3 regions of the Azospira sp. I09 genome follow, and region 3 is predicted to be linked to each of the others. Evidence: riboswitches for the same ligand, from Rfam matches in the RefSeq annotation. Region 3 holds a riboswitch; each other region holds the start of a gene.
The links. A riboswitch is a leader RNA that binds a small molecule or an ion and turns the genes downstream of it on or off. The one in region 3 is predicted to bind cobalamin.

Region 1 (9,369 bases), on a different replicon from region 3:
AATGCTGCGCCTGCTGAAAAAGGCTTTGGAGACGATTCCCGCCGGCAACCTGTGGGTCAATCCGGACTGCGGCCTGAAGACCCGCGGCTGGCCGGAAACCACCGCCGCCCTGCGGAACATGGTCGACGCCACCAAGACCTTGCGCGCCGAACTTGCCTGATTCCCAGCCGCCGCATCTGTCGGCGCGGCGGCTGTGGAAACCTACTCATCCCACTATCCCGGCACAGCCCGGGATAGCTCCTTTGAGGACACGCCATGTATCACCGCAGCATTCTGGTCGAACAGAGCGACCCTGATCTGTTCGCCGCCATCCAGGCCGAGCATCGCCGCCAGGAAGAGCACATCGAGCTGATCGCCAGCGAAAACTACGCCTCGCCGGCCGTCATGTGGGCCCAGGGAACCCAACTGACCAACAAGTACGCCGAAGGCTATCCCGGCAAGCGCTACTACGGCGGCTGCGAATTCGTCGATGTTGCCGAGCAGTTGGCCATCGACCGCGTCAAGCAGCTATTCGGAGCGAATGAACACAACTACGCAGCCAACGTCCAGCCCCACTGCGGCGCCTCCGCCAACGAGGCCGTTTTCCTCGCCTTCCTCAAGCCCGGCGATACCATCATGGGCATGAACCTGGCCGAAGGCGGCCACCTGACCCACGGCATGGCGCTGAACATGTCCGGCAAGTGGTTCAACGTCGTGAGCTACGGTCTCAATGCCCAGGAGGAACTGGATTACGAAGCGATGGAGGACAAGGCTCGCACGCACAAGCCGAAGCTGATCATCGCTGGCGCCTCGGCCTACGCGCTGCGCATCGACTTCGCGCGCTTCGCTCGTATCACCAAGGAAATCGGCGCCATCTTCATGGTGGACATGGCGCATTACGCCGGTCTGATCGCGGCCGGCGTCTATCCCAACCCTGTGCCGCATGCCGACGTGGTCACCAGCACAACGCACAAGAGCCTGCGCGGCCCCCGTGGCGGCTTCATCCTGATGAAGGCCGAGCACGAAAAGGCCATCAACAGCGCCATCTTCCCCGGCCTGCAGGGCGGCCCGCTGATGCACGTCATCGCCGCCAAGGCCATGGCCTTCAAGGAAGCGCTGTCGCCCGAGTTCAAGGCTTACCAGCAGCAGGTGGTGAAGAATGCGCAGATCGTCGCCGAAACTTTGACCCAGCGCGGCCTGCGTATCGTCAGCGGCCGCACCGAGAGCCATGTGATGCTGGTCGATCTGCGCAGCAAGGGTCTGACCGGAAAGGAAGCCGAGGCTGTCCTCGGACAGGCGCACATGACCATCAACAAGAACGCCATTCCCAACGATCCGGAAAAGCCCATGGTCACCAGTGGCGTGCGTATCGGCACCCCGGCCATGACCACGCGCGGGTTTAGGAACGAGGAAGCCTGCCAGACCGCACACCTGATTGCCGACGTGCTCGACAATCCGTACGACGAAGGCAACCTGGCGGCAGTGCGCGTCAAGGTGGCCGAGTTGACGCGGCGATTTCCTGTTTACCGTTGAGTTGCATCAACCGCATCCGGCAATGCTGACGTTGTCGGATGCTTTTTCGGAATCCCTGTATGCGCACCGTTGTTTCAGTCCAAGGCCTGCAAATCTATGGCTATCACGGCCTCTGTGACGAAGAGCGAAGCCTGGGACAAAAGTTTCTTTTCACCATCCGATGCCAACTCGCCGACGTTCGGAGCCATCTGGATGACCGGCTCGATCACTCCGTCGGTTATGACGTTCTGGCGAGAGACGTATCGGGCATCTCTGAATCCAAGAAATTTCGCACCCTCGAAGCCTTGGCGGAAACGATCGCTCGGGCTTTGCTCGTCGCACATCCTGCTATCGAAACTATCGAAGTCCATGTTTCGAAGGTCAGCCCTCCCATGGCACACCATGTGGATTCCGCTACAGTTGCGGTGACACTTGCGCGCAGCGAACTGTAGCGCCGAGATACGCAACTTGATTTTTACCTAAGGACTCGTTGAATCGTCCCGACCGTAGCGTGCGGTCTCTGCCAGGGCCTGATCCACTTGGGATTGCGCCAGTCCCCGCAGGCGATAAATCTGTGCGAGGCAAGACCAAGCCTGAGCACGTTTTTCATCAGTATCCAAAGCTGGCATGACGCCAACTAGAAGCTGGCCTGTAGATTTTAACAATTTTCGGTGCAGCCCCCAGGCTTCACCACGCATCGGCAGCCGCAAGCGCAACGCCAAGGCAATCGTGGCTTCTGCGACCGCAAGGCTTTTCTTTGCTGCAGGCAAGACATTGCTCTTTAGCAACTTCTGATACAAATCGACGGCCAGCTCAGCCTGGCTGCTACCAACCGCTACTTCGATGGCTGCCAAGAGATCTTCGTCCACAACCTCTTGGAGCAGTTGTTCAAGCCAATGGCGAACCTGCTTGGTTCTCCCCATGGACAGGCAGGTCTGGGCCACAATCAGGCATAGTCGCGGGAACCGAATTTCTTCCGATTCTGTGGCCATCTGCTTCAGCATTTCATCCAATCGGCCCGTGGGCGTACCAGCAATCAGAGACGCCCTGACGGTCTCCGAAAATTTCTGTGCATCGAAGGGAAGAGGTTTATCGGCCATAACTCTTGCTGACAAACGGGATTTCGTCGATGCCGCGTCGCTTGTTGATCACCAGTGTCAGCACGAAGAAAAAGTTGCACATCAGGTTGCACATCCTGGGCAGAACCATGGGAATGTCCTTTCCCTCCTGCTCGATACGCACCATGAGACGAACCGCTTTCTTGGCCGCCGAGCGGGCGTGGTGTAACTGTGGAATTGGCTGTATTCCCCGGGGCAGGACGAAGCTTTCGAGCCTGTCGCGCACTTCCTCATGGTAATGGTGCAGACGCTCTTGTAGCCACGCCAGGTCGCCCTCCTCGATGGCGAGGCGACCGCGAATCGAGCCATTAACGTGAAACGCCAATGGCTGAACCCGATCCAGGTCCGCCGCAATGTCGGGCATGTCAGGGGGTAGCAGGGAGTAGGCTGCACCGATGTGGCCACAGAGTTCGTCGGTGACTACCTCGAAATCGCAGAGGTTCGAGGTTTCGTAAATGAAGGGATAGCAGAGTTCATCGCGGTTGCGGCCAGGTTTCATGTATTTCTCTCCTCATTTCGTGGTGATGACTGGAGGCTGGGCCGCCAAATCGACATGGACCGGCACCTGAAAAACTTCCGTCAGTCCATCTTCGGTCAGCACTTCCGCAGGCGTACCGAAAGCGTAAATCCTGCCGTTTGCCATCAAGCAGAGGCGGTCGCAGTAGCGAGCCGCCAGGCCGAAATCATGGATTGCCAGCACAACGCCATGACCAAGGTCTGCGTAGGACCTTAGCGTTTCCATGACGCTGCGCTGGTAGAACAGATCGAGGCTTGCAATCGGCTCGTCGGCGAGCAGCAGGCGGGGGCAACCTGCCAGTACCCTGGCCAGCCAAACGCGAGCTTGTTCACCGCCGGAGAGACAGTCCACTTTCCGTTTGCGGAATTGGCTGACGCCGGCCTGATTCATCGCCTCGTTAACCACTGAGGCCTCGCAATCCCCCCAGGGTAGCCGCCCAAGGCTGACCACATCTTCGACGCTCAGCGACCACGCGCTGTCGCACGATTGGGGAAGCAGTCCGATGTTTCTTGCTCGCTGACGAGGAGCCATCTCCCCAATTTCCTGACCTTCAAAGAAGCACTCACCGGAGTACGGCAGCAGGCCTGCCAAGCAATGAAGCAGGGTCGATTTCCCTGAGCCGTTCGGGCCGATGACGCCGAGTACTTCACCGGTATCCAGTGAGAAATCAATGTCGGCGAGCCGTGGCGGCAGGGACAGGTTGCGAACGTCGATCAGAGCCATCGTTGTCGCTCCTTCCAGATCAACCAGATGAAGAGCGGTGTGCCGAGCAGTGAGGTCAGCACGCCCAACTTGATCTCCCGCCCCGGGGGCAGCAGGCGAACGCAGATGTCGGCGAGTCCGACCAGCATTGCTCCAAACAGCGCCGAAGGCAGCAGCAAGCGGTCGGGGCGGTGGCCAACCAATGGACGAATGAGATGCGGGACGAGGAGACCCACGAAACCTATATTGCCGGCAATCGCTACCGACGCTCCAACCAGCAGTGCGGTACCGAGGATGATGAGACGACTCCCTTGGGCGAAGGCCAGTCCCATGCTCTGAGCGACTTGTTCGCCGAGGCTGAGGGCAACCAGCAGGTTACGTTGTCGCCAGATCAGGATGCCGCCAAGCAGCAGCGCCGGCAACAGGAAGCCCAGGTGCTTCAGGCTACGTTCCGAAACCGAGCCCAATAGCCAGAACACCAGTTCCTGCATGGCGAAGGGATTGGGTGCGAAATTCAGCACGGTGGCCAGCGCAGCGCCGGTCAGGGTCGATATGGCCAACCCGGCCATGATGACCATGGACGAGCGGGCTGAACCGGCAAGGCTAAGCATGAGGAGCAACGCGACTCCGGCCCCAAGCAGACCGGCCAAGGCCGGCGCAACTTCGCCAGCAGCGGGAAACAGCCCGAAATAGAAAACTGCAGCGGCCCCCAGTGCAGCGCCCTGGCTGGCGCCGGTCAGGCCGGGGTCGGCAAGCGGGTTGCGCAACAGTCCCTGCAGCGCCGCCCCGCTGAGTCCCAGAGAAGCGCCAACCGCCAGGGACAGTAGCGTACGCGGCAGGCGAATTTCCCCGATAACCATGGCTGCAGGACTATTGATTCCTTGCATCCAGTCGCCCAATCCCGCGAGGACGGCGACTGGCGTCGGTCCGGTCGCCAAGGACAAGAAGGCCACGCCAATTAAGGCCATGAGAGAAAGCGGGAAAATCACTGGCGCCACCGATTTAGTTGCCCCACCAGTTCCCATGTCCAGGGACCCGGACACTGCCAGCGCCAGTAGTCGGTGGTCAGCCAGCGTTCTCGTGGCACGGCTTGCCGCAACACAGGATGTTCCGCAAAGCGATTCGCCAAGGCCTTGCTGGCGGGGGCCGCCCATAGGATGGCATCGGGTGGATCGGTCACGATGTTTTCCAGATCCAGGCGCAGATAGCCCTCATCGCGCAGGTAGTTGGTCCAGCCTGCCCGCTCCAGGATACCGTCTTCAAATGTGCCACGGCCAGTACCGATGCCGTTGGCTCCGAGCAACAGCAATCGCTTCGGATGAACATGCGACTTCACAGGAGAAGGCGGGAGACTGGCAAGGGAAAGAGGTTTGCCAAGTAGGGACAAAAGCTGTTTTTCGTACTCGCTGACAGCTTCCAGATTGCTTGGGAGAGGCAGTATCTCGACACGAAATCCGAGGGTTTTCAGGCGGCTGCGCAGTTGTGGTGCGTTATATTGGCCGGTGATTACCAGATCCGGCTTTAATTCGACGATTCGCTCAAGCGTACCGTCGTGGGTTGGCCAGCCTTTATCCAGCCAGGCCACGGGGTATTGGCGATGCATCGGCGAGAGCGCCGCGACTTGGCTGCGATCGGCATAACGAGCCAACATCCAGTCCGTGCAAAGATCTAGCGAAATCACACGTTGCGCTGAATACACCTTGCCCGAAGAGAAAATCTCGATCCACGCCCAAAGGAACAGAGTGGAAACCGTCCGCAACATGATGGGGCTCCAACAACGGGAGTACCGGCTGACATTCAGCCGGTACTGTCCTGTTGTTACTGCGGCGTGTAGCGGATACCGACGAAGGCATTGAACCCAAGGGTGTTATAGCCTTGTGCCAGTTCGTAGTTCTTGTCGAACAGGTTGTTGACACGTCCTTCCACGGACAACGTCTTGTTAATGGCATAGCGAGCGGTCAAATTAACTAAACCATAGCCCCCCATCCGTCCCGTTTCGGTATTGGTGTTGTACCGGCTCCCGGCACCAACCAGTTCGACGCCGGTTTCCAGCGGCCCCCAGGTCTTGGAGAGGCCGACCAGCGCTTTGTTCTTGGCTCGACGCCCAAGCTGGAATCCAGTGTCCTCGTCAATGGCATTCAACCAGTCATAGGCAGCGTGTACGCCCCAATCGCCAAACCTGGCGTTGTAGTCAAGCGTTACGCCCTCCAGCTTTGCCCGTGAGACGTTCTGGTACTTGAAGGTAGAGGCTGACCAGTCGATCATGTTTTCGACACGATTGTGGTAATAGGTTGCCGACGCTGTCTGGTTTCCAGTTTCCCATACCACTGCGGCCTCGGCGTTCTTACCCTCTTCAGGCTTCAGTTTCGCATTGCCAGACCATTGGTCATAAAGCTGGTAAAGCGACGGTGCCTTGAATGAGGTGCCATAGCTGCCTTGCAGTCTCCATTGCTGAGTCAACTGGTAGCCATAGGCCAAGGCATAAGTCCCCTTGTTGCCAAACTGGGAATGATCGTCGTTACGTCCGCTGATTTGCCAGCGGTGCTGCTCGTAATTGGCATTCCAGCCGGCGAAAATAGCATTGTTGGTAATGGAGTCATCGCCAGTAAAACTGTCCTTCGGGGAAGCCTTTTGAGCCAAGTGCTCAGCACCCAGCAAAGCCTTGCCAAGAGGAAGTGCAATATCGTTTTGCCAACTCAGCAGACTGTTTTCCGTTTTCAGGACACTTCCCTGAGGAGCCCAGGATGCGTAGTTCTTTTGCCAATCAGTCGTCTGACCATACTGGAGCTTGCTGGTCCAGTTTTCCGTGATGCGATTGCGGGAGAATAGCTGCCATTGCTCGGTTCGGAAATCGACGTAATCATCAAAGGTGCCGTTCGCCGGGACATTCCCGCTGTCGTAATGGGTACGCCCTTCGTTTTGGCGATAAACGAACCCAATTTCATGGCCTTGCGCGGGGAGGAAGGACAAAGAAGCGGCCCCGCCAGTGTTGCGATAGGGGTCCTTGTCGGCATCACGATTGGTGGCATTTTTCTGTGCAGAAACACTGTCGGTAGATGCCTGGTTGGCTTCAAGGCGGAAACGCCATTGTTCATTGCCGCCGGAAACACCGGCGTTGGCTTGGAAAGTGTTTTGAGTGCCGTAACCAATAAATCCATCAGCCTTCAGACCCGGGGTGCCTTGGCGCGTAAAAATCTGGATGACGCCGCCGATAGCATCGGCTCCGTACATAGTGGAGCCGGGGCCGCGCAGAATTTCGATGCGCTCGACGTTGGCAAGGGGGATGTAGCGTAGGGGCGACCCAGCCAAATCGATCGAGTTGATGGGCAGACCATCGACCAGAATCTTGGTTTGGTCAGGACGGGCCCCCCGCATATAGAGACTGGCAGTGGTACCAGGTCCGCCGCTGGTAGCAACCTGGATACCGGACTGGCGGGACAGCAGGTCAATCACCGTACTTGCCGCATTACGCTCAATCTCTTCGCGGTCGATGACAGTTACGTTTGCCAGAACTTCGGAAACACGGGTTTCCTGACGGGTGGCAGTGACAACAACTGGATCAAGTGCCTGCTGAGCGTAAAGATCACCAACAAACAATAGCGGCAGCAACGCTGCCAGAGGCTTTAGGCGGGTATGCATTGTTTTCCCCTCTCCGACAGGCGTCCCCGCATGCCGGCGTATATGAATAAACAGTGCGAGGGGAAATAACAGGCCACAACAACAGCCGGTGCCACCTCCCCGTAGCACTTTCGCTTGTTGTCGCAGGCCGGTCTCCGGGCTCGCAAGTCTTGACGCGCCGCCTTCCCAGGATGAACCCAGTGGCATTGTGGCGCGCCCGCACTCGCTTACCGTTGCGGGGGCAGCAGCGGGTTAGTCTCGCAAGGAGACGCACCGCTTTCCCGTTTAACCGCGACCAACGAACGTTGGCCGCAGCACCTGAAACGGATCAATTATACATTATTACAGCCTGCCGCCGCCAACTCCCACTGCTCCTGTTAATGAGCGAAGGAGTACGTGGTCATGCTTGGAGTCACTTAAAGCCAAAGTTCACAACATACTATATGTAGTGCCAATCTAATTTTTGTTGACTAGATATAGTAGATACCCCTTGACAGAGCATTCCCCAAAAACTAGACTTTCAAGCATCGAAGGTTCCCCTACGAGGGATTAAAAAGGGAACCCGGTGCCCGGCCGATGGCTGGAAACCCGGGACTGCCCCCGCAACTGTAATCGGCGAGCGCTTCGCCAAACGATGCCACTGGGTTTTCCGGGAAGGCTGGAGAAGCGCGATGACCCGAGAGTCAGGAGACCTGCCCCGATATGTCTTTTTTTCAATTGGGGCGGGGTGTCCCTGACGTGAGGTTGAACATGCGTGTTCCGCAAACTGTCGCTGCTGTCTTGGCTCTAGGGCCAGGGTATGCCATCCCCGCTCGTCACAGCGGAGATGGCAGTTGGCAAGCGAAACCCCCCTTCCTGTAGCAGACGACGTTTCCCAACTCTCCGGCCTGTTCAGGCTCGTTGACGTTGTTTTTCCTGGCCAGGCGAACCACCACGGTACGCTTTTTGGCGGGGCTGCGCTGGCCATGATGGACAAGTTTGCCTTTGTCATGGCCAGCCGCTTTCTCCGACGAACAGTGGTGACGGCGGCACTCTCAGAAACAGATTTTCGCGCACCTGTGCCCGTCGGGCACTTGGCCGAGGTTGACGGAAAAATCGTTAAAGCCGGACGCCGGTCTGTGGAGATCGAGGCCGAACTGGTGGCCGAAGACATGCTGACGGGGAAACGCACCTCCTGCCTATCCGGTCGTTTCGTGATGGTCGGGCAGGAAGGCGATGCGGTTGCCGAGCCGGTGCGGCTACTTCAGTCCGATGATGATCCTCGTGTTGTTCGCGTCGTCGAAATCGTGTTTCCAGGACAAACCGATCATCGCGGCATTCTGCACGGCGGTTTCGCGTTGGACTGGCTGGGCAAGGCCGCACTTGTGGCCGCTAGCCGCCGGGCACGGCAGTCCGTCGTGATGGCGTCGAGCAAGACGCTCGATTTTGTGGCGCCAGCGCGCGTCGGGGACATCGTCGAAACCACGGCCCGCGTCACGGCGATCGGACGGACCTCGCTGACGGTTTCCACCGCCATGACCGCCGAATGCCCGCAGGCCGGTGAGCAGCGCCTATGCACCCGCACCGACTTCGTCTTCGTTGCCGTCGATGACGATGGCCACCCAATTCCCTTACCCCCGGAATCTTCAACCTCTTTCTAGCAATTCCCCTCCTAAGGACGTAACCATGGACCGAGACAAATTCGATTTTTCCATTGCAGCCCTGCAAGTCATTCGCCGCAACGGCGCCGTCGTTCCCTTCGACCCGGAAAAAATTACCGTCGCCCTCACTAAGGCCTTCCTGGCAGTTGAAGGCAGCCAAAGCGCAGTGTCGTCTCGGGTGCGCGAAGTGGTGACCCAACTTACCGATACGGTGCTCCGCTCTCTCACCCGTCGCCTACCCGACGGCGGCTCCGTGCATATCGAGGACATCCAGGATCAGGTC
Region 2 (9,369 bases), 1.0 Mb from region 3:
GGAACGCCAGACCCTGCTCTTCTCCGCCACCTACCCGCCCGGCATCGCCGAACTGGCCCAGCGCTTCCTGCGCCAGCCGAAGGAAGTGAAGCTGGCGGAACAGCACGAAGGCAGCAAGATCCGCCAGCGCTTCTACGAGGTGAAGCACGAGGAACGGCTACAGGCCGTGTGCACCCTGCTCAAGCACTACCGCCCGGCCAGCACCCTGGCCTTCTGCAACACCAAGCAGCAGTGCCGGGACCTGGTGCAAGTGCTGCACAGCCAGGGCTTTTCCGCCCTGACCCTGAACGGGGACCTGGAGCAGCGGCAGCGGGACCAGGTGCTGATCCAGTTCGCCAACCGCAGCTGTTCCGTGCTGGTGGCCACCGACGTGGCCGCTCGGGGCCTGGACATCGCCCAGCTGGAAGCGGTGATCAACGTGGACGTGACGCCGGACCCGGAAATCTACATCCACCGCATCGGCCGCACCGGCCGCGGTGACGAGGACGGCTGGGCCCTGAGCCTGTGCAGCCCGCGGGACCGGCGCCGGGTGGAGACCATCGCCCAGATGATGGGCATGGAGCCGGAATGGCACACCCTGGGCAGCCTGCAGAGCGGCAACGAGGCGCCCCTGGTGCCGCCCATGGCCACCCTGCTGCTGCTCGGCGGGCGCAAGGACAAGCTGCGTCCCGGCGACGTCCTCGGCGCCCTCACCGGCGAGGCCGGCTTCGCCAAGGAACAGGTGGGCAAGATCACCGTCACCGAGCAGGTCACCTATGTGGCCGTGGCCCGCAACATCGCCCGGGAGGCGGTGCGCAAGCTGGCCAAGGTCAAGGGCAAGAGCGTCAAGACCCGCCTGCTGGAAGACTAGGCCGGCGGGGCTTCCCCCGGCGAGGAAGGCGAGGCGGCGGCCCACAGGGGCGCACCGCCCTGCTCCAGGTAGCAGAGGTAGGTGCGCAGGTCGAATTCCAGCTGGTGGTAGTCCGCTTCCATGTGCCGGCACAGCTGGTAGAAGGCCTTGTCGTGCTGCCGCTCCTTGAGGTGGGCCAGTTCGTGGACCACGATCATGCGCAGGAAGGCCTCCGGCATCTCCCGGAACAGGGCCGAGACCCGGATCTCCCGCTTGGTCTTCAACTTGCCGCCCTGGACCCGGGCCACCGTGGTGTGGGTGCCGAGGGCGTTGCGCAGGTCGTGCAGCTTGCTGTCGAAGGCCACCTTGCTCGGCGTGTCCGCATTGCGCAGATGGCGCCCCTTCAAATCCAGCACGTAGTCGTACAACGCCCGGTCGGTGCGCACCTCATGGGCCCGGGGATAGCGTTCCAGCAGCCAGGGCGCCAGCCGGCCCTGGCCGATCAGGTGCTGCACCCGGGCCGTCAGCTCGGCCGGATAGCCGGCCAGGTAATCCAAGGGTCGCTTGTTGGTCATGGTGAAAATTGAGGGCCGCTAGAAGTCGTAGCGCAAGCCCAGGGTGAGGAAGTGGTTGTCGTAGCGGGAATGGGCCGAGCTGCGCGCTTCCAGGTGCAGCCGGGCCGAGACCCGGGGCGTCAGCCGGGCCCGGTAGATGAGGCTGTTGGCGATGATGTCGGCGCCGGGCAGGATGGCCTCGTCGATGTCCATGCGGGCGTGGCCCAGCAGCAGGCTGTGCTCCGGCAGGCCGTAGGGGCCCAGGTCCAGCAGCAGGGTGGCCTTGCGCAGGCGGCTGCGGGCGATGGCCGACATGGCGTCGTTCTCGGCGTAGAGATAGGGCATCAGCACGAATTCCGGATAGCCGCCCCAGTTGCCGTAGGCCGTCACGGTGCGCTGGTCGCCGCCGAAGCGGTTGGCCATCAGGGCCAGGCTGAGGCCGCTGGGGGCATGGGCCAGGGTGCCCTTGAGGCCCGCCAGGCCGTAGCTGGCGTTGAGGCCGTGACGGGCCAGATAGTCGCGGAAGGCCCCCACCTCCGACACCCGGTAGGCCTGGCCGTCGATGAGGGCGGTAAAGCTCCGGCCCAGGGGCTGCTTGAAGCGGCCGTCGGCATAGACGGTCTGCAGGGTGTCGCGGCCGTAGTAGTGCCACAGCTGCAGCTTGTGCTCCGCCTCGTAGGCCACCCCCGTCATCCACACGCCCCGGTGGCCGACCACGGTGGAGGGGTCCAGGGTCTCGCCGTTGCGCGCATCCGGCCGGCCCTGGCCGTCCACCAGCAGGGAGGTGTAGGTCTGCTGGGACATGCTGCGGAAATCGGAAAAGCTCACCAGGCCGTCCAGACCCGACATCTGGCCGACGTAGCCCAGGGTCAGGGTGGTGCCGGGCAGCTCCCGGCTGCTCAGCACGTAGGCGTCGAACAGGTTGGGGATGATGCGGTATTCGTAGCTGTTGATGAGGGGCGACTGGATTTCCTGGCGCCCCAGGGTCAGGCGGCTGCGGCCCCGGCTGTAGATGAGCTGGGCCTCGCCCCACAGGGAATAGGGGCGCTTGTCCAGGCCGAACATGTAGGCGTCGGTCTGGCGCGGATTGTCCCGGGCCAGACCCAGGTCCTGGGTGGTGTACCAGGCGGCCCGCAGGCGCCAGCCCCGGTAGTCGCCGCTCTCCAGGCCCAGCTTGCCGCCGAAGCCGGCGGTGTTCTGGTTCGGCCGGCCGCCCTTCTTGTCGTCGAAGACGTACATGGCCTTGCCGTAGCCGAAGAAGGTGGTGCCCGCCAGGGCCTCCGCCCCATCGTCCCCGGCCCGGCTCTGGACCGAGGTGCCCAGGAGGCAGGCCAGGCCCAGCAGGCGAAGGCAGCGCCCGACGCCCGCGCCTATTGCCATTCCACCCGGTTGCGGCCCAGGTCCTTGGCCCGGTAAAGGGCGGCATCGGCCCGGGCCACGATGTCCTTGGCCTGGTCGTCGGGGCGGTAGGTGGCGACCCCGAAGCTGGCGGTCTTCTGCCGCACCACCGGAAACTCGTTGAGCTCGAACACCCGGCGCAGGTCCTCGGCCAGCACCCGGGCCCCCGCCTCGTCCGTGTGGGGGCAGACCACCATGAATTCCTCGCCGCCCCAGCGGCCTGCCAGATCCGTCTCCCGGGTGTGGCGCTGCAGCAGCCGGGCCACTTCCAGCAGCACCTGGTCCCCCGCCTGGTGGCCGTGGCAGTCGTTCACCAGCTTGAAGTGGTCCAGGTCCAGCAGGATCAGGCTGAAGGGCTGGCCGAAACGCTGGGAGCGCTGGATTTCGCTTTCCAGCACCTCGTCCAGCTTCATGCGGTTGAACAGGCCGGTCAGCTTGTCGGTGACGGAAAGTCGCTCCAGCTCCCGGTTGAGGGCGCTCAGCTTGCGGTTGGAGTAGATGACCACGGCCAGGACAAAGGCGGCCACGGCCAGGCTCTTCCACAGCAGGCTGTAGTCGGTGTGCTGCTCCACCTTGATGGCCACGTGCCGGTTGGCGATGGCCTCCCGCTCCTGGGGCGTCACGGTACGCACGCCCTTGTCCAGGATGTCCCGCAGCAGGGGTTCGTCCTTGACCACGCCGATGCGCAGCTGGTTGGTGTAGGCGGGAATCTGGCCGGCGATCTTGAGGTTGAACAGGCCTTCCTTGCGGATGGCGTAGGCGGCGACGATGAGGGAGCGCACCGTCAGGTCGGCCTTGCGCTCGGAAACCAGGGAGACGGCCTCCGGCTCGCTGCCGGTGAGGATCACCCGCAGGTTGGGGAAGTCCTTGCGGATGCGCTCCTCCACCATGGTGCCCCGGGGCAGGGCCACGCTCTCGCCGCTGAGGCCGAGGAGGTCGCCGACGAAGGCGTGCTCCTCCCGGGTGACGATGATGTTGGGGTCGGTGAAGATGGGTGAGGTGAAATTCAGCCAGCGGTCCCGTTCCGGACTCTGGTTGAGGAAGCTCATGAGCTGGCAGCGCCCGGCCTTGGCGGCGGCCAGGCTTTCGTCCCAGGTCCGCACCGGCAGCAGCTCGATGCGCAGACCTACCCGCTGGGCCACCAGCTGCACCAGGTCGGCGCCGATGCCCTCGTGCCGCCCCTGCTCGTTGATGCGCTCGAAGGGCTCCCAGTCCGGATCGACGCACATCTTCACCGACCGCACCCTGTCCAGGTAGGCCTGCTCGGCAGCGGTGAAGACAATGGGCGCCGGCTCGGAGGCGACGCCGGGCAGCGGACTCAGGGAAAGGCAGGCGGCGCACAGGGCCAAGGCTGTCTTGAGGGACATGGGGACTAGGCAGGTTGGAGGGATCGTCGCTGCCGATGCCCGGGCAGCCTGGGTTGCGGAAGGCGCCATGCCGATCACGGCACGGGCTCCGGCCCATCTTTTTCTGTCGGCAGTATAACGGCCCGCCACCGCTGAATTGGCTCGACTATGTCACACCGCGGTGGGGGCCGCTGCCCGGCCGGGCAGCCTGCCGCCTGCCGTTCCGCGCCGGAAACCGGGAACGCCCGCCCCGGCCGGGGCGGGCGAAGGCCGGAGCCTAAGCCAGACGCCGCCCCAGGGGCTGGGGCACGGGCACCGGGCGGCCGTCGTAGCCCACCGCCACCATGATGAAGCGGCCCCGGGTGCACAGGCGGCGCTGGCCGGTGAGCAGGGCCTCTGCGTGCAGCAGCACTTCCACCGTCATGGAACTGTTGCCGATGGCCACCACCCGGGCCGCCAGGTCGGCGATCTCCCCTTCCAGCACCGGCGCGTGGAAGTCGATGCGCTCGGAAGCGGCCATCACCACAGGCATGCGGGCCTGGCGGCTGGCCGCCACCATGGCCGCCTTACCCAGCCAGGCCAGGGCCTGGCCGCCGAAGAGGCTGCCGTGGTGGTTGGTGTGGCCGGGAAAGACCATCTCCACCATGGCCGTCACCGGGCCGATGCCGGGCAGCTGGGCGAAGCTCTCGTCGTCCTCCTGCAGCGGCGCCCCTGGACCGTCCACCGCCACCAGGGTGAAGTGGGCGGTGGCGCTGGTCTCCCGCAGCCCGGTGGCCAGGTCCTCCGCCGCCAGGGCCACCTCCACCTGCACCGAGCGCCGGCCCCGCTGCACCACCCGGCCGGACAGTTCCACCAGGCGCCCCTGGGGAATGGGCTTGCGGAAGTCGATGCGGCCGCTGCTGGCGGTGACCATGGGCCGGCGGGTCTCCCGGGTGGCCACCAGGAAGGCCAGCTTGTCCATCATGGCCATGGCGGAACCGCCGAAGAGGGTGCCGTGATGGTTCACCTGTTCGGGGAAGACCACGTCCACCATGAGGGTGGCCTGCTGCTGCCGCGGCGAAGTGGACGAAGTGGGGGCGGGATTGGCTTCTACGGGCTGGGCGGCCGTCCCCACGACGGCGCCGATTTCCATTGCTTCCATGCGCATGCGCAACTCCTTGGATGAAGCGGAGCGGGAGCATCGGAGAAGGGCGAACACCCCGGGCCGCGGCAAAGCGGCTCGGAGCGGCAGGCAGCCGAGAGCGGACAACGATGACAGTCAGGGAATGCGCGCATTTACCTTCCTCAGGGGACACCCCGCCCCAACTAGGATTGATATGAAGTAATGCCGCGGCAGGTCTCCTGACTTGCGGGTCGTCACGTTGCGCCAGCCTTCCCGGCAGTATCGCCAGTGGCAAAGAGTGGAGCGCAACGCTCGCCGCCTACAGTTGCGGGGGCAGTTCCGGACTGGAGTCGGGGCGTCGCCGCCCTGTCTCGCACCGGATTCCCTTTTCATCCCCTGGAGGGGGGAACCGAAGCGGGGCCAGTCTAACCCGCCCCGACCGATTCGCCAAACGCCGCGCCTGGCGCGGCGGATTGCCCAGCCCGGGGGGAGTGGGCTATCATCCGCCCCGATTCAGGTGCCGTGCCTCGCGCTCTGCGGGGACGGTGAAACGGGAAGCCGGTGACTCCAGGGACCACCCAGGACAGTCCGGCGCAGCCCCCGCTGCTGTAAGCCAGACGACGCTGCCTCACGCCACTGTGGTTCATCACGGGAAGGCCGGCAGGGAAGGATGAAGGCAAGCCAGAAGACCGGCCTGACATCACAAGTTGCACCATTCCCCGGGGTGACGGGAACGGTTCTGGTGATTTGCCGCCTCCTCGCTGTTCCATCCGCCGCGGCCCTTTATCCGACCTGCCACAACTCCCCCGCCTGGTGCGCCACCGTCATGCTCGCCGAGGGAGAGACTCATGCACATCATGGAAGGCTTCCTGCCCATCGAACACGCCGTGGGCTGGAGCGTCGCCGCCGCCCCCTTCGTCGCCTGGGGCATCCGTTCCGTGAACCGCCGCATCCGCGAAAATCCCGAGCAGCGCATGCTGCTGGGAGTGGCCGCCGCCTTCACCTTCGTCCTCTCGGCCCTGAAGCTGCCCTCGGTCACCGGCAGCTGTTCCCACCCCACCGGCACCGGCCTGGGCGCCGTGCTCTTCGGTCCTGCCGCCATGGCCCCCATCGGCGCCGTGGTGCTGCTGTTCCAGGCCCTGCTGCTGGCCCACGGCGGCCTCACCACCCTGGGCGCAAACATCTTCTCCATGGCCGTGGTGGGACCCTTCGCCGCCTACGGCATCTTCGCCCTGGCCCGCCGCCTCAAGGCATCCCTGGCGGTGAGCGTGTTCCTCGCCGCCAGCCTGGCGGACCTGCTCACCTACGTCACCACCTCGGTGCAACTGGCCTGGGCCTTCCCCGATCCGGTGGGCGGCTTTGGCGCCTCCTTCCTCAAGTTCGCCGGCATCTTCGCCCTCACCCAGATTCCCCTGGCCATCAGCGAGGGCCTGCTCACCGTGGTCATCTGCAACGCCCTGGCCCGCTTCAACCCGCAGGAACTGCAGGACCTGGGCGTGGCCCCGGCGCCGGAGGTGCGGGCATGAAGCGCCACCAGAACCTGCTGCTGCTCATCGCCGTGGTGCTGCTGGCGGCCCTGCCCCTGTGGCTGGTGGAACGGCCCCTGGGGCCGGACGGCCAGCCGGCGGAAATCTTCGGCGGCGCCGACGGCGAGGCCCAGGCCCTCATCACCCGCATCGCCCCGGACTACCAGCCCTGGTTCCAGCCCCTGCTGGAGCCGGCCAGCGGCGAGATCGCCTCCCTTCTCTTCGCCCTGCAGGCGGCCCTCGGCGCCGGCTTCATCGGCTATTACCTGGGCTGCGCCCGCACCCGGGAAAAGCTGCGCCGGGAACAACGACGCGGTGAAGCGGCAGCCCGGTGCGAAGACAAGGACCAGGAAGGGCCGGCGTGCTGATCGAGCAGTCGGCCTACGCCAACCGCTGGCGCGGCGTGGCGCCCCAGGCCAAGGGCCTCTTCGCCCTGGGCGGGGTGACGGCCGCCTTCGTCGCCGCCGCCACCCCGGCCGCCGGGCTCGGCGTGGCCGCCCTGCTGGCGGCCGTGACCATCGGCGGCGCCCGGGTATCGCCCCTGCTCTATCTGCGGGTGGCGGCCCCGGCCCTCTTCTTCCTCGCCATCAGCGCCCTCTCCCTGGCCATCTCCGTGGATGGGGGCGGCCTGCAGGCCACCGCCGCCGGCACCCACCAGGCCGCCGTGGTGGCGACCCGCTCCCTGGGCGCCCTGGCGGCCCTGCTGTTCCTGGTGCTGACCACGCCCCTGAGCGACCTCATCGCCCTGCTGTGCCGCCTGCGCACCCCCGAGGTGCTGCTGGACATCATGGTGCTGTGCTACCGCACCCTGTTCGTCTTCGCCGCCGCCCTGCAGGACATGCGCGCCGCCCAGGCCGCCCGCCTCGGCCACCTGGACCGCAGCCGCCTGCTGCGCAGCCTGGGGCAGATGGCCGCCCACCTCACCCTGCAGGTGTGGCAGCGTTCCCACGCCCTGCACCTGGCGGCCCTGGCCCGCAACAACGACGGTCCCCTGCGCTTCCTCGGCAGCCGCCACCCCCACGCCCGGCGCGATGCCGGCCTGGCCGGCGTGGCCGCCCTGGCCCTGGTGCTGCTCGCCTGGAGCGGCCGGTGAGCGTGCCCCTGCTGCAGCTGGAGGACGTGCACTACCGCTACCCGGACGGCAGCGCGGGCCTGGCCGGCTGTTCCCTGGGCGTTTCCCGGGGCAGCCGCAACGCCCTCATCGGCGCCAACGGCTCGGGCAAGACCACCCTCTTCCAGCACTGCAACGGCCTGCTGCGCCCCGCCGCCGGCCGGGTGCACTACGCCGGCGCGCCGGTGGACTACGGCCGGACCGGCCTGCGCGCCCTGCGCAGCAAGGTGGGCCTGGTCTTCCAGAATCCGGACCGGCAGCTTTTCTCCGCCAGCGTGCGGGAGGACGTCTCCTTCGGCCCCCTCAACCTGGGCCTGAGTGATGCCACCGTCGCCGCCCGGGTGGAAGCCGCCCTGCAGGCCGTGGGCATGGACGACCTGGCCCACAAGCCGGTGCAGAACCTGAGCTTCGGCCAGAAGAAGCGGGTCTGCATCGCCGGCGTCCTGGCCATGGAGCCGGAGCTCCTGGTGCTGGACGAACCCATGGCCGGCCTCGACCAGGCCATGCAGGAGGAACTGCTGGCGGTGCTGGACGGCCTGCACCGCCGGGGCATGACCATCCTCCTGGCCACCCACGACATCCACTTCGCCTACCGCTGGGCCGACCGCATCCACCTCATGGCCGCCGGCCGCTGCTGCGCCAGCTTCGACGCCCCGGCCCTGGCCGGGCACGAGGCCGAGCTGGCCGCCATCGGCCTGCGCCTGCCCTCGGTGATCGGCCTGGAACGGCAGCTGCGGCAGCGCGGCCTGCTCCGCGGCGACACCCCCATCCACAGCTGCAGCGCCCTCCTGGCCCAGCTGCAACAAGAAGACTGCTGAGAAGGAACATGCCATGACCCCAGCCACCCTCGGCAAGATCTGGTTCGTCGGCGCCGGCCCCGGCGACCCGGACCTCATCACCGTCAAAGGCCGCCGCCTGCTGGAACAGGCCGGCGCCATCCTCTTCGCCGGCTCCCTGGTGGACCAGGCTGCCACCCTCTACGCCCCGCCGGGCTGCGAGATCCGGGACTCCAAGGACATGACCCTGGAGGAAATGACCTACTGGCTGCTCCAGGCCAGCCGCCGCCACCAGACCGTGGTGCGACTGCAGACCGGCGACCCGGGCCTCTACGGCGCCCTGGTGGAAATGACCCGGCCCCTGGACGAGGTGGGCGTGCCCTGGGCCGTGGTGCCAGGCGTCTCCTCGGCCCTGGCCTCAGCCGCCGCGGCGGGCGAGACCCTGACCCTGCCGGAAGTGACCCAGACGGTGATCCTCACCCGGGTCGCCGGCCGCACCCCCATGCCCCCGGGGGAGGAACTGGAGGCCCTGGCGGCCCACCGTTCCACCCTCTGCATCTTCCTTTCCATCACCCTGCTGCACGAGGTGCAGCGCGCCCTGCTGGCCGCCGGCTGGCCCGAGGATGCACCCATCCTGGTGGTGCAGAAGGCCTCCTGGCCCGGGGAGGAGAAGATCGTGCGCGGCACCATCGCGGACATCAAGAAAAAGTGCCAGGCGGAAAAGATC
Region 3 (9,369 bases):
GTTCCTGCCTGGGCGGGCAGGGGGGCTGGAGATGCTTGCCGGGCGGGCGTTGCAGCCGGGGCGGGCTGGACGGCGGCGGGTGCGTCGTCCCAGTCGTCGAAACGCAGTTGGCTCATTGGCAGGCCTCGCAATCCGGGTTGTCGATGGAGCAGAACTTGGGCTCGGGCGCGGCGGGGGCGGCGGCCCGGTCCACCGGGGAACTGGTCTTTTCCATGGCGGTGGCGCCCAGGGTGCGCAGGTAGTAGGTGGTCTTCAGGCCCTGGGTCCAGGCCAGCTTGTAGATCTCGTCCAGCTTCTTGCCGGAGGGTGCGGCCACGTAGAGGTTGAGGGACTGGGCCTGGTCGATCCACTTCTGGCGACGGGCGGCGGCCCGGATCAGCCAGGTGGGGTCGATCTCGAAGGCGGTGGCGTAGCGGGCCTTCAGCTCGTCCGGGATGCGGTCGATGGGGCCGAGGGAGCCGTCGAAATACTTGAGGTCGGAGATCATCACCTCGTCCCACAGGTTGAGGGCCTTCAGGTCCCGCACCAGGGATTCGTTCACCACCGTGAATTCGCCGGAGAGGTTGGATTTGACGTAGAGGTTCTGGTACTCAGGCTCGATGGCGGCGGAGACGCCGATGATGTTGGAGATGGTGGCCGTGGGCGCAATGGCGACGCAGTTGGAGTTGCGCATGCCGACCTGGGCGATGCGCTCGCGCAGGGCGTCCCAGTCCAGGGTGGTGCTGCGGTCCACTTCCACATAGCCGCCGCGGGCGTCTTCCAGCAGCTGCAGGGAGTCGATGGGCAGGATGCCCTTGTCCCACAGGCTGCCCTTGAAGCTGGAGTAGCGGCCCCGTTCCTCGGCCAGGTCGGTGGAGGCCCAGTAGGCGTGGTAGCAGACGGCTTCCATGGAGCGGTCGGCGAATTCCACGGCGGCCTCGGAGGCGTAGGGCAGGCCCAGGCGGTGCAGGCAGTCGGAGAAGCCCATGATGCCCAGGCCCACCGGGCGATGACGCACGTTGGCGTTGCGCGCCTTGGGGGTGGCGTAGAAGTTGATGTCCACCACGTTGTCCAGGAGGCGCATGGCGGTGCGGATGGTGCGTTGCAGCTTGGCCTGGTCCAGCACCAGCTGGCCGTCCACCAGGATCAGGTGGGCCGGCAGGTTCACCGAGCCCAGGTTGCACACGGCGGTCTCGGAATCGGAGGTGTTGAGGGTGATCTCGGTGCACAGGTTGGAGCTATGCACCACGCCCACGTGCTGCTGGGGCGAGCGCAGGTTGCAGGCATCCTTGAAGGTGATCCAGGGGTGGCCGGTCTCGAACAGCATGGTCAGCATCTTGCGCCACAGCTGCACGGCGGGAATGCGCTTGAACAGACGGATCTCGCCCCGGTCGGCCTTGGCCTCGTAGGCGTTGTAGGCGACTTCGAATTCCTTGCCGAACTTGTCGTGCAGGTCGGGCACGTCGCTGGGGGAGAAGAGGGTCCACTCGCCGCCGTTGATGACCCGCTGCATGAACAGGTCGGGAATCCAGTTGGCGGTGTTCATGTCGTGGGTGCGGCGGCGCTCGTCGCCGGTGTTCTTGCGCAGCTCGAGGAATTCCTCGATGTCCAGATGCCAGGATTCCAGATAGGCGCAGACGGCGCCCTTGCGCTTGCCGCCCTGGTTTACGGCCACGGCCGTGTCATTCACCACCTTGAGGAAGGGGATGACGCCCTGGCTCTTGCCGTTGGTGCCCTTGATGCGGGCCCCCAGGGAGCGCACCGGGGTCCAGTCGTTGCCCAGGCCGCCGGCGTACTTCTGCAGCAGGGCGTTTTCCTTGATGGACTGGTAAATGCCTTCCAGGTCGTCGGAGACGGTGGTGAGGTAGCAGGAGGAGAGCTGGGAATGCCGGGTGCCGCTGTTGAACAGGGTCGGCGTGCTGCTCATGAAGTCGAAGGAGGAGAGCAGGTTGTAGAACTCGATGGCCCGGGCTTCCCGGTCGATCTCGTTGAGGGCCAGGCCCATGGCCACGCGCATGAAGAAGGTCTGGGGCAGCTCGATGCGGCGCTCGTCCACGTGCAGGAAGTAGCGGTCGTAGAGGGTCTGCAGGCCCAGGTAGTCGAACTGCAGGTCCCGCTCGGCCTTGAGGGCGGCGGCCAGGCGTTCCAGGTCATAGTCCTTGAGGCGGGCATCCAGCAGCTCGGCGTCCACGCCGGTGCGGATGAGGCCGGGGAAGGCTTCGGCGTAGCGGGCGGCCATGGCCTCCTGGCTGGCTTCCTCGCCCAGCACTTCGACGCGCACGCTGCTCAGCAGCAGGCGGGCGGCCACCTTGCTGTAGCCCGGTTCCCGCTCGATCAGGGTGCGGGCGGCCAGCACCAGGGACTGGCGCACGGCGGCCAGGGGCACGCCGTCGTAGAGGTTGTGCAGGGCCTGCTCCAGCACCGTTTCGGCAGCCACATCGGCCAGGCCCTGGCAGGCTTCCCGGCATTGCTGCAGCAGGGCGGCCCGGTCCAGGGGGAAGCGGCGGTCGCCGTCCACCACGTGCAGCAGGGGGCCTGCGGCAGCGGGGGCGGCCGCCGCCTGGGCGGCCCGTTCGGCGGCCCGCTTTTCCCGGTACAGCACGTAGGCCCGGGCCACGTCGTGCTCGCCGGAGCGCATCAGGGCCAGCTCCACCTGGTCCTGGATGTCTTCGATATGCACCGTGCCGCCGCCGGGCAGGCGCCGGGTGAGGGCCTGGACCACGATGGCGGTGAGGCGGGAGACCAGATCCCGCAGGCGGGCCGAAGCGGCGCCCTGGCTGCCGTGCACGGCCAGGAAGGCCTTGTTCATGGCGACGGAGATTTTCTCCGCATTGAAGGGCACCACCGAACCGTTGCGGCGGATGACCTCGAAGGACTGGGCCCGGCCGGCCAGATCGGCGGCGTTGGGCAGACTGTCGTCCAGATTGTCGGAGGGCAGGTGGGATGACGCTTGGTGGGTGGCGAAGAGGCCGGTTTGCATCGTGGAACTCCCGTTATCAACGGAACGGGGGCCCAGGGCGGCGGGATTGCCGAGGCGCCGGCGGGGACGCCCATGGCGGCCGACAGCGGACAATCCCGATCCACCGGGGGGCACCCCGCCCCTGGTCAGACTGAAAAATTGGCGACGGCAGGTTTCCTGGCTCACGGGTCCTGGCCCGATGCCCGCCTTCCCGGTGGAACTGCCTCCCAGTGGCACGCGTGGACATCGAACTCGCCGTTTACAGTTGCGGGGGCAGCTCCGGCATGGGCGGAAAGTTCGCTGCGGATTCGCGGGGAATCCGTCTGATCCCGACTTCCTTGATCGCCGCACCGGATTCCCATTTGTCCCAAAATCGGGGAACCGTCGCGGAGGAGACTTTACCCCAGCCCTCAAGCGGAGGGCAAGGGGTTGGACACTACAGGTAGTAGTACGAGAGTAATAGACAACTACATATAGTGTATTTGGCGACAGGGTCTTTTCCACAGCCGGGAGCATTTTGCCCAGAAAACGGGCAGAGTGTTTAATCCCCAGTAATACTGTGGCTTTTCGCCGACTGTCCCGGAACGGCCCACAGACTTATCCACAGAAACTGTGAATTTCCTGTTGCATGCCCCACCGGAATTTCTGCATAATCGTCGGATCGTTTTTGCCGGAGCAGTGGCAAAAAAATTTTTTACCGGCAGATTTTTTTCCGCCTTCAACCGCGAATCCTTTATCAGCCCCATGCACAACTTCGCCGACTTCGACCGCTGCAACACGCTGCCCTCCCGGGCCGGCGCGGGCGCGTCCGTCATTGGCGTAGTAGGCGCTGTAGTACGCGTAGTCGTAGTAGTACGCGCGTGCGCCGCTGGGATGAGCGAAGTCCGGTAAAGAAACCAACCGAATTCCACAAAACCCCCGCCGGCGCGACAGCCCGGCGGGGGTTTTGTTTTTGGGCCCTCCGACCGGCAAGCCAAACCGGATCACGCAAGGAGAAGCCCTGCCATGAATGCCCCAGCCCCCCAAGCCGCCCGCCAGACGGATGCCGCCCCGGCGTCGGAAACCCTTACCGGCGCCCAGATCGTCGTCCGCCTGCTGGAACGCCAGGGCGTCACCACCGTCTCCGGCATTCCCGGCGGCGCCATCCTGCCCTTCTACGACGCCCTCTCGGCCTCGGAAAAAATCCGCCACGTGCTGGCCCGCCATGAGCAGGGCGCCGGCTTCATCGCCCAGGGCATGGCCCGGGCCAGCGGCCAGCCCGCCGTCTGCCTCGCTTCCTCCGGCCCCGGCGCCACCAACCTGCTGACCGCCATCGCCGACGCCAAGCTGGATTCCATTCCCCTGGTGGCCATCACCGGCCAGGTGCCCCGCAGCATGATCGGCACCGACGCCTTCCAGGAGGTGGACACCTACGGCCTCACCATTCCCATCACCAAGCACAACTTCCTGGTGAACTCCGCCGAGGAGTTGCTGGAGGTGATTCCCCGGGCCTTCACCCTGGCCGCCTCCGGCCGCCCCGGCCCGGTGCTGGTGGATATTCCCAAGGACGTCCAGGCCCAGGCCATCGAGGTCAGCCAGTGGCCTGCCCCCGGCGGGCGTCAGGCCCAGCCGGCGCCGGACATGGCGGCCATCGAGAAGGCCGCCGCCATGATCAACGCCGCCGAGCGGCCCATCCTTTATCTGGGCGGCGGCGTCGTCCATTCCGGCGCCGCCGAGGCCGCCGTGGCCCTGGCAGAGAAGGCATCGCTGCCTACCACCATGACCCTCATGGCCCTGGGCGCCATGCCGGTGGACCATCCCCTCTCCATCCACATGCTGGGCATGCACGGCGCCCGTTACACCAACCTGCTGCTGGAAGAGTGCGACCTGCTCATCGCCGTCGGCGCCCGCTTCGACGACCGGGCCACGGGCAAGGTGGCCGCCTTCTGCCCCAAGGCCCAGATCATCCACATCGACATCGACCCCTCCGAACTGGACAAGATCAAGAACGCCCACGTGGGCATCGCTGGCGACGTGGGCGAGGTGCTGGAAAAACTTTCGCCCCTGGTGGAGGCCCACCTGCGCAAGCGCTGGCTCACCCACATGGGCGACCTGCGCTCCCGCTTTCGCCTGCAGCGGCCCAACCTGGAAGACCCCCGCAGCCACTACGGCCTGATCCAGGCCGTGGCCGACTGCCTGGACGATTCCGCCGCCATTGCCACCGACGTGGGCCAGCACCAGATGTGGGTGGCCCAGGCCTACCCCCTGCGTCGGCCGCGCCAGTGGCTAACCTCCGGCGGCCTGGGGACCATGGGCTTCGGCGTTCCCGCCGCCCTCGGTGCCGCCCTGGCCGAGCCCGAGCGCACCGTGGTCTGCTTTACCGGCGACGGCAGCATCCTGATGAACATCCAGGAACTGGCCACCATTGCCGAAGCCGGCGCCAACCTGAAGATCGTGCTCATGAACAACGACGCCCTGGGCCTGGTGTACCAGCAGCAGGAGCTGTTCTACGGCAAGCGCTACTTCGCCTCCAAATTCGCCGGCCAGCCCGACTTTCTCAAGATCGCCGAAGGCTTCGGCATCGATACCCTGGACCTGGACACCGCCGCCGATCCCCGGGCCGCCCTGCGCCAGGCCCTGCAACGGCCCGGCCCCTGCCTCATCCACGCCTTCATCGACATGAACGAGAAGGTCTACCCCATGGTGCCCCCCGGCGCCGCCAACACCGACATGATTGGAGGCTGAGATGAACGCCGTCAGCAAAAACGAAAATGCCGCCCTGGCCCGCCCCCAGCGCACCGTGCTGGAACTGGAAGTGAACAACCACGCCGGCGTCATGTCCCACGTGGTGGGCCTCTTCTCCCGCCGCGCCTACAACGTGGAAGGCATCCTCTGCCTGCCCGTGGGCGACGGCAGCATCAGCCGCATCTGGCTCCTGGTCCTGGAAGACCGGCGCCTGGAGCAGATGGTGAAGCAGGTGGAGAAGCTGGAAGACGTGCGCACGGTCCGTCGCCATGGGGCGGATCATGCAGTGTTTGAACGGCTGGAGGAGTTTTTCCGCTGAAGGGAACTAAGCGCCCGCTTCAGGAAGCGGCGGGCGCTGGTGCTGGAGCTTTTCTATAGACTCGATGTTCGAGTCGAGGAACTCAAAGGAGTGGAAATTCATAAACGTTGAGGTAGAGGCTCCCACTGGCGGATGACTTTGGAATGGAGCCTTCAACGCTAGGATGTATTACCTTCTCATTTAAGTTCGTAAGTACGACCAATGACTTGGGTGTCAAACAGCCTGTAGGTGACGTTACCCAAATCGAGGAATGGGTATTTGTTTGCGTACTGCGCTATATGCGATTTGAAGTTGCTTTTGCCTTCGGTGTAATAGCGCCAAAGTGTCGGTTGCTTATAACAGTCGAGAGAGAAATTCCCGATATAGACCGTTTCGCCAGCGCCTACGCGGAAGCTTCCCGCATAAGGTTTCCCATCCTTGAGAAGATCATTTTGGCCTGCAACAAAGTAACCTACATTGGAAGCCGATTGCGCTACTTTGATCTTGAAATGGCTCAACGCATATTCACCTGGCGGAACTTGGTAGGCATAGCTTTCAAAAGCTTGCTTGGCAGATAAGCGTCCAGGTGTTGTGACGATAAATTCGGCCGGTTCAGCGTTGCTCCTCTTCAGTGGCATTCGATCGAAGGCGAAGGTGACGAGTTGCGCATTTTCATATTTTGCGCAACCCCATACCCTTCCCCAATTCACATCAAGGAGCACTACACCGTGCGAATTTTTATTCTTGGCGTAAGTATCTGATGCAGCTTCCGGGTTACCAACAACATTGTCTTTTATATCGATTACTGAGCAGGCTGACAGAGCGGCGCAAAGTAGTAATGCTGAAGAACATCGTATAAATCTGAATCGCATCATTACCTCGTTAGAGTGCTAAACAGGAAAAGGGTACAGGTAGGTAAGCTTGTAAAGCTGTATGCGTATTGCATTTTGTCAGTGTAAGGTTTTGCCTTGTGGTTGAACAGCGAGGGGCGGCTTTTTCCCCAAATGACTTTGTTTGTAGTTTGTCTGTATTTCCCCCTACAACCCTCGCGGTCTTTCTGCATCGAAAGCTGATGCTTATCAAAGTGTCCCGGTGGGCCGGGCGGCAAGATGGATGCCCATGAAGCCCGCCATTTCTTTCCCTCGCATCTGCCTGAGCGGCCTTGGCCTGGCCGCGGCCTTGCTGTCCCTTGCCGCTAGTGCCACGGAAGCGGCAGTTCCCGCTCCTCGCGCCAAGGAACTGGTGCATCTGGTGCGCCAGGATTGCGGTTCCTGCCACGGCCTGACCCTCAAGGGCGGCCTGGGGCCGGCGCTGACGGCCGAGACTTTCCACCAGCGGCCCGCCGAGAGCATGGTGGCCACCATCCTGCACGGCCGGCCGGGTACGCCCATGCCGCCCTTCAAGGGCATCGTGAGCGAGGCCGAGGCCCAGTGGATAGTGCAGCAGCTCCAGGCCGGCTTCCCCAATGAATAATTTGAGTTCCCCGCGAAAGACCGCCATGACGCCTGCCACGCCTGTCGTTTCCCGTCGCTTTCTTCTGCCCGTTCTCCTGCTCTCCCTCCTGGCCGGTTGCGCCAGCGCCCCGGCGCCCCGCGGTACCGGTGATCTGGGGGTGGTGATCGAGCGTTCCATCGGCCAGGTGCAGGTGGTCAATACCACCTCGAAAACGGCTCTGGCCAAGGTGCCCGGGCTGGGTGACCTGTCCCACGCCTCCGTGGTCTTCAGCCGGGACCAGCGCTACGCCTACGTCTTCGGCCGTGACGGCGGTCTGACCAAGGTGGATCTGCTCACCGCCTCCATTGCCAAGCGCATCGTCCAGGCCGGCAACGCCATCGGCGGTGCCATTTCCCAGGACGGCAAGCTGGTGGTGGCCCAGAATTACGAGCCGGGCGGCATCAAGGCCTTCGACGCCGAGACCCTGGAACTGGTGGCGGACATTCCGTCCGTGGACATGAACGGGGTGCGCTCCAAGGTGGTGGGCCTGGCCGACCTGTCGGGCAACCGCTTCGCCTTTTCGCTCTTCGAAGCCGGGGAAATCTGGGTGGCCGACCTCTCCAACCCGAAGGCCCCCAAGATGCAGAAGTACTCCGCCGGCAAGCAGCCCTACGACGCCCTGGTGACGCCGGACGGGCGCTACTACATCGCCGGCCTCTTCGGCGAGGACGGCCTGGCCATGCTCGACACCTGGCAGCCGGAGCAGGGCGTGCAGAAGATTCTCGCCGGCTACGGCAAGGGCGAGCAGCCCCTGCCGGTGTACAAGATGCCCCACCTGCGGGGCTGGTCCGTGGCCGGGGGCAAGGCCTACCTGCCCGCCATCGGCCGCCACGAGGTGCTGGTGGTGGATACCAAGACCTGGAAGGAGACGGCCCGCATCCCGGTGAAGAGCCAGCCGGTGTTCGTCATGGCCCGGCCCGACGGGCGGGAGATCTGGGTGAATTTCGCCTTCCCCGACAACGGCTGGGTCCAGGTCATCGACACCCTGGAAGGCAAGGTCACCCATACCCTGCAGCCGGGCAAGGCCATCCTGCACATGGAATTCGCGCCCCGCGGCGAGGCCGTCTGGCTCTCGGCCCGGGACGACAACAAGGTCACCGTCTTCGACACCCGCACCAAGGCCCCGGTGGCCGAGCTGAAGGCGGAGAGCCCGAGCGGCATCTTCTTCACCAGCCGCGCTGCCCGCACCGGCTTCTGACGCATCGCCCGTCCATGCCCATGAACGCCGCCCGCTTCCCCCTGCTTAACGACTACCAGCGGGACTTTCCCCTGGTCTCCCGGCCCTTTGCATCCATCGGTGCGGCCCAGGGGCTGAGTGAGGCGGAGGTGCTGGAGCAATACCGCCACTGGCAGCAGCAGGGCATGGTGAACCGCATCGGCGCCGTCTTTGCCCCGCGCCGGGTCGGCGCCAGCACCCTGGCCGCCCTGCAGGCACCGCCGGAGCGGCTGGAATGGGTGGCCGGCCGGGTCAGCGCCCATCCCGAGGTCAATCACAACTACGCCCGGGAACACGCCTACAACCTGTGGTTCGTCGCCACCGCGCCGGACGCTCTGCGTCTGAATGCGGTGCTGGCGGCCATCGAGGCCGAGACCGGCTGCCCTGTCATTTCCCTGCCCCTGGTGGAAGAGTTCCACATCGACCTGGGCTTCGACCTGGCCGGCGGCGGCGCCCGGCGTCAGCCGGTGGCGGCGGTGCCCTCCCTGGAGCAGCCCATCGAACTGACCCGGGAAGAGCAGGGGCTGATGCCGGTGCTGCAGGAGGGTCTGCCCCTGGAGCCCCAGCCTTTCCGCGCCCTGGCCTACCGGGCTGGCCTGGAGGAAGGGCGTCTGCTGGAACTGCTCGGCCAGTGGCTGGAGCGGGGCATCCTCAAGCGCTTCGGCGTGGTGGTGCGGCACCATGAGCTGGGCTACACCG

Region 1: it holds a riboswitch for cobalamin, as region 3 does, so the genes downstream of both, AZSP09_RS17905 (TonB-dependent receptor domain-containing protein) here and AZSP09_RS06665 (ribonucleoside-diphosphate reductase subunit alpha) in region 3, are expected to answer to the same signal.
Region 2: it holds a riboswitch for cobalamin, as region 3 does, so the genes downstream of both, AZSP09_RS20205 (acyl-CoA thioesterase) here and AZSP09_RS06665 (ribonucleoside-diphosphate reductase subunit alpha) in region 3, are expected to answer to the same signal.

Annotation. Positions count from the first base shown of each region.
Region 1 covers NZ_AP021845.1:44,663-54,031, forward strand. The annotation lists gene metE (5-methyltetrahydropteroyltriglutamate--homocysteine S-methyltransferase) at 1-160, shown strand, start outside; gene glyA (serine hydroxymethyltransferase) at 256-1,512, shown strand; gene folB (dihydroneopterin aldolase) at 1,572-1,943, shown strand; gene AZSP09_RS17880 (hypothetical protein) at 1,971-2,591, opposite strand; gene AZSP09_RS17885 (ATP--cob(I)alamin adenosyltransferase) at 2,581-3,108, opposite strand; gene AZSP09_RS17890 (ABC transporter ATP-binding protein) at 3,121-3,849, opposite strand; gene AZSP09_RS17895 (FecCD family ABC transporter permease) at 3,840-4,796, opposite strand; gene AZSP09_RS17900 (ABC transporter substrate-binding protein) at 4,814-5,590, opposite strand; gene AZSP09_RS17905 (TonB-dependent receptor domain-containing protein) at 5,647-7,467, opposite strand; cobalamin riboswitch at 7,576-7,783, opposite strand; cobalamin riboswitch at 7,960-8,160, shown strand; gene AZSP09_RS17910 (acyl-CoA thioesterase) at 8,280-9,086, shown strand; gene AZSP09_RS17915 (ribonucleoside-diphosphate reductase subunit alpha) at 9,112-9,369, shown strand, end outside.
Region 2 covers NZ_AP021844.1:418,077-427,445, reverse strand. The annotation lists gene dbpA (ATP-dependent RNA helicase DbpA) at 1-850, shown strand, start outside; gene AZSP09_RS01995 (YgjP-like metallopeptidase domain-containing protein) at 847-1,404, opposite strand; gene AZSP09_RS01990 (OprD family outer membrane porin) at 1,423-2,763, opposite strand; gene AZSP09_RS01985 (diguanylate cyclase) at 2,754-4,148, opposite strand; gene AZSP09_RS20205 (acyl-CoA thioesterase) at 4,405-5,274, opposite strand; cobalamin riboswitch at 5,442-5,658, opposite strand; cobalamin riboswitch at 5,728-5,941, shown strand; gene AZSP09_RS01975 (energy-coupling factor ABC transporter permease) at 6,078-6,755, shown strand; gene AZSP09_RS01970 (energy-coupling factor ABC transporter substrate-binding protein) at 6,752-7,123, shown strand; gene cbiQ (cobalt ECF transporter T component CbiQ) at 7,117-7,848, shown strand; gene AZSP09_RS01960 (energy-coupling factor ABC transporter ATP-binding protein) at 7,845-8,684, shown strand; gene cobM (precorrin-4 C(11)-methyltransferase) at 8,698-9,369, shown strand, end outside.
Region 3 covers NZ_AP021844.1:1,426,326-1,435,694, reverse strand. The annotation lists gene AZSP09_RS06670 (ribonucleotide-diphosphate reductase subunit beta) at 1-116, opposite strand, end outside; gene AZSP09_RS06665 (ribonucleoside-diphosphate reductase subunit alpha) at 113-2,959, opposite strand; cobalamin riboswitch at 3,089-3,339, opposite strand; gene AZSP09_RS06660 (hypothetical protein) at 3,536-3,925, opposite strand; gene ilvB (acetolactate synthase large subunit) at 3,944-5,662, shown strand; gene ilvN (acetolactate synthase small subunit) at 5,664-5,981, shown strand; gene AZSP09_RS06645 (hypothetical protein) at 6,158-6,835, opposite strand; gene AZSP09_RS06640 (c-type cytochrome) at 7,080-7,433, shown strand; gene AZSP09_RS06635 (cytochrome D1 domain-containing protein) at 7,459-8,652, shown strand; gene ahbB (siroheme decarboxylase subunit beta) at 8,667-9,369, shown strand, end outside.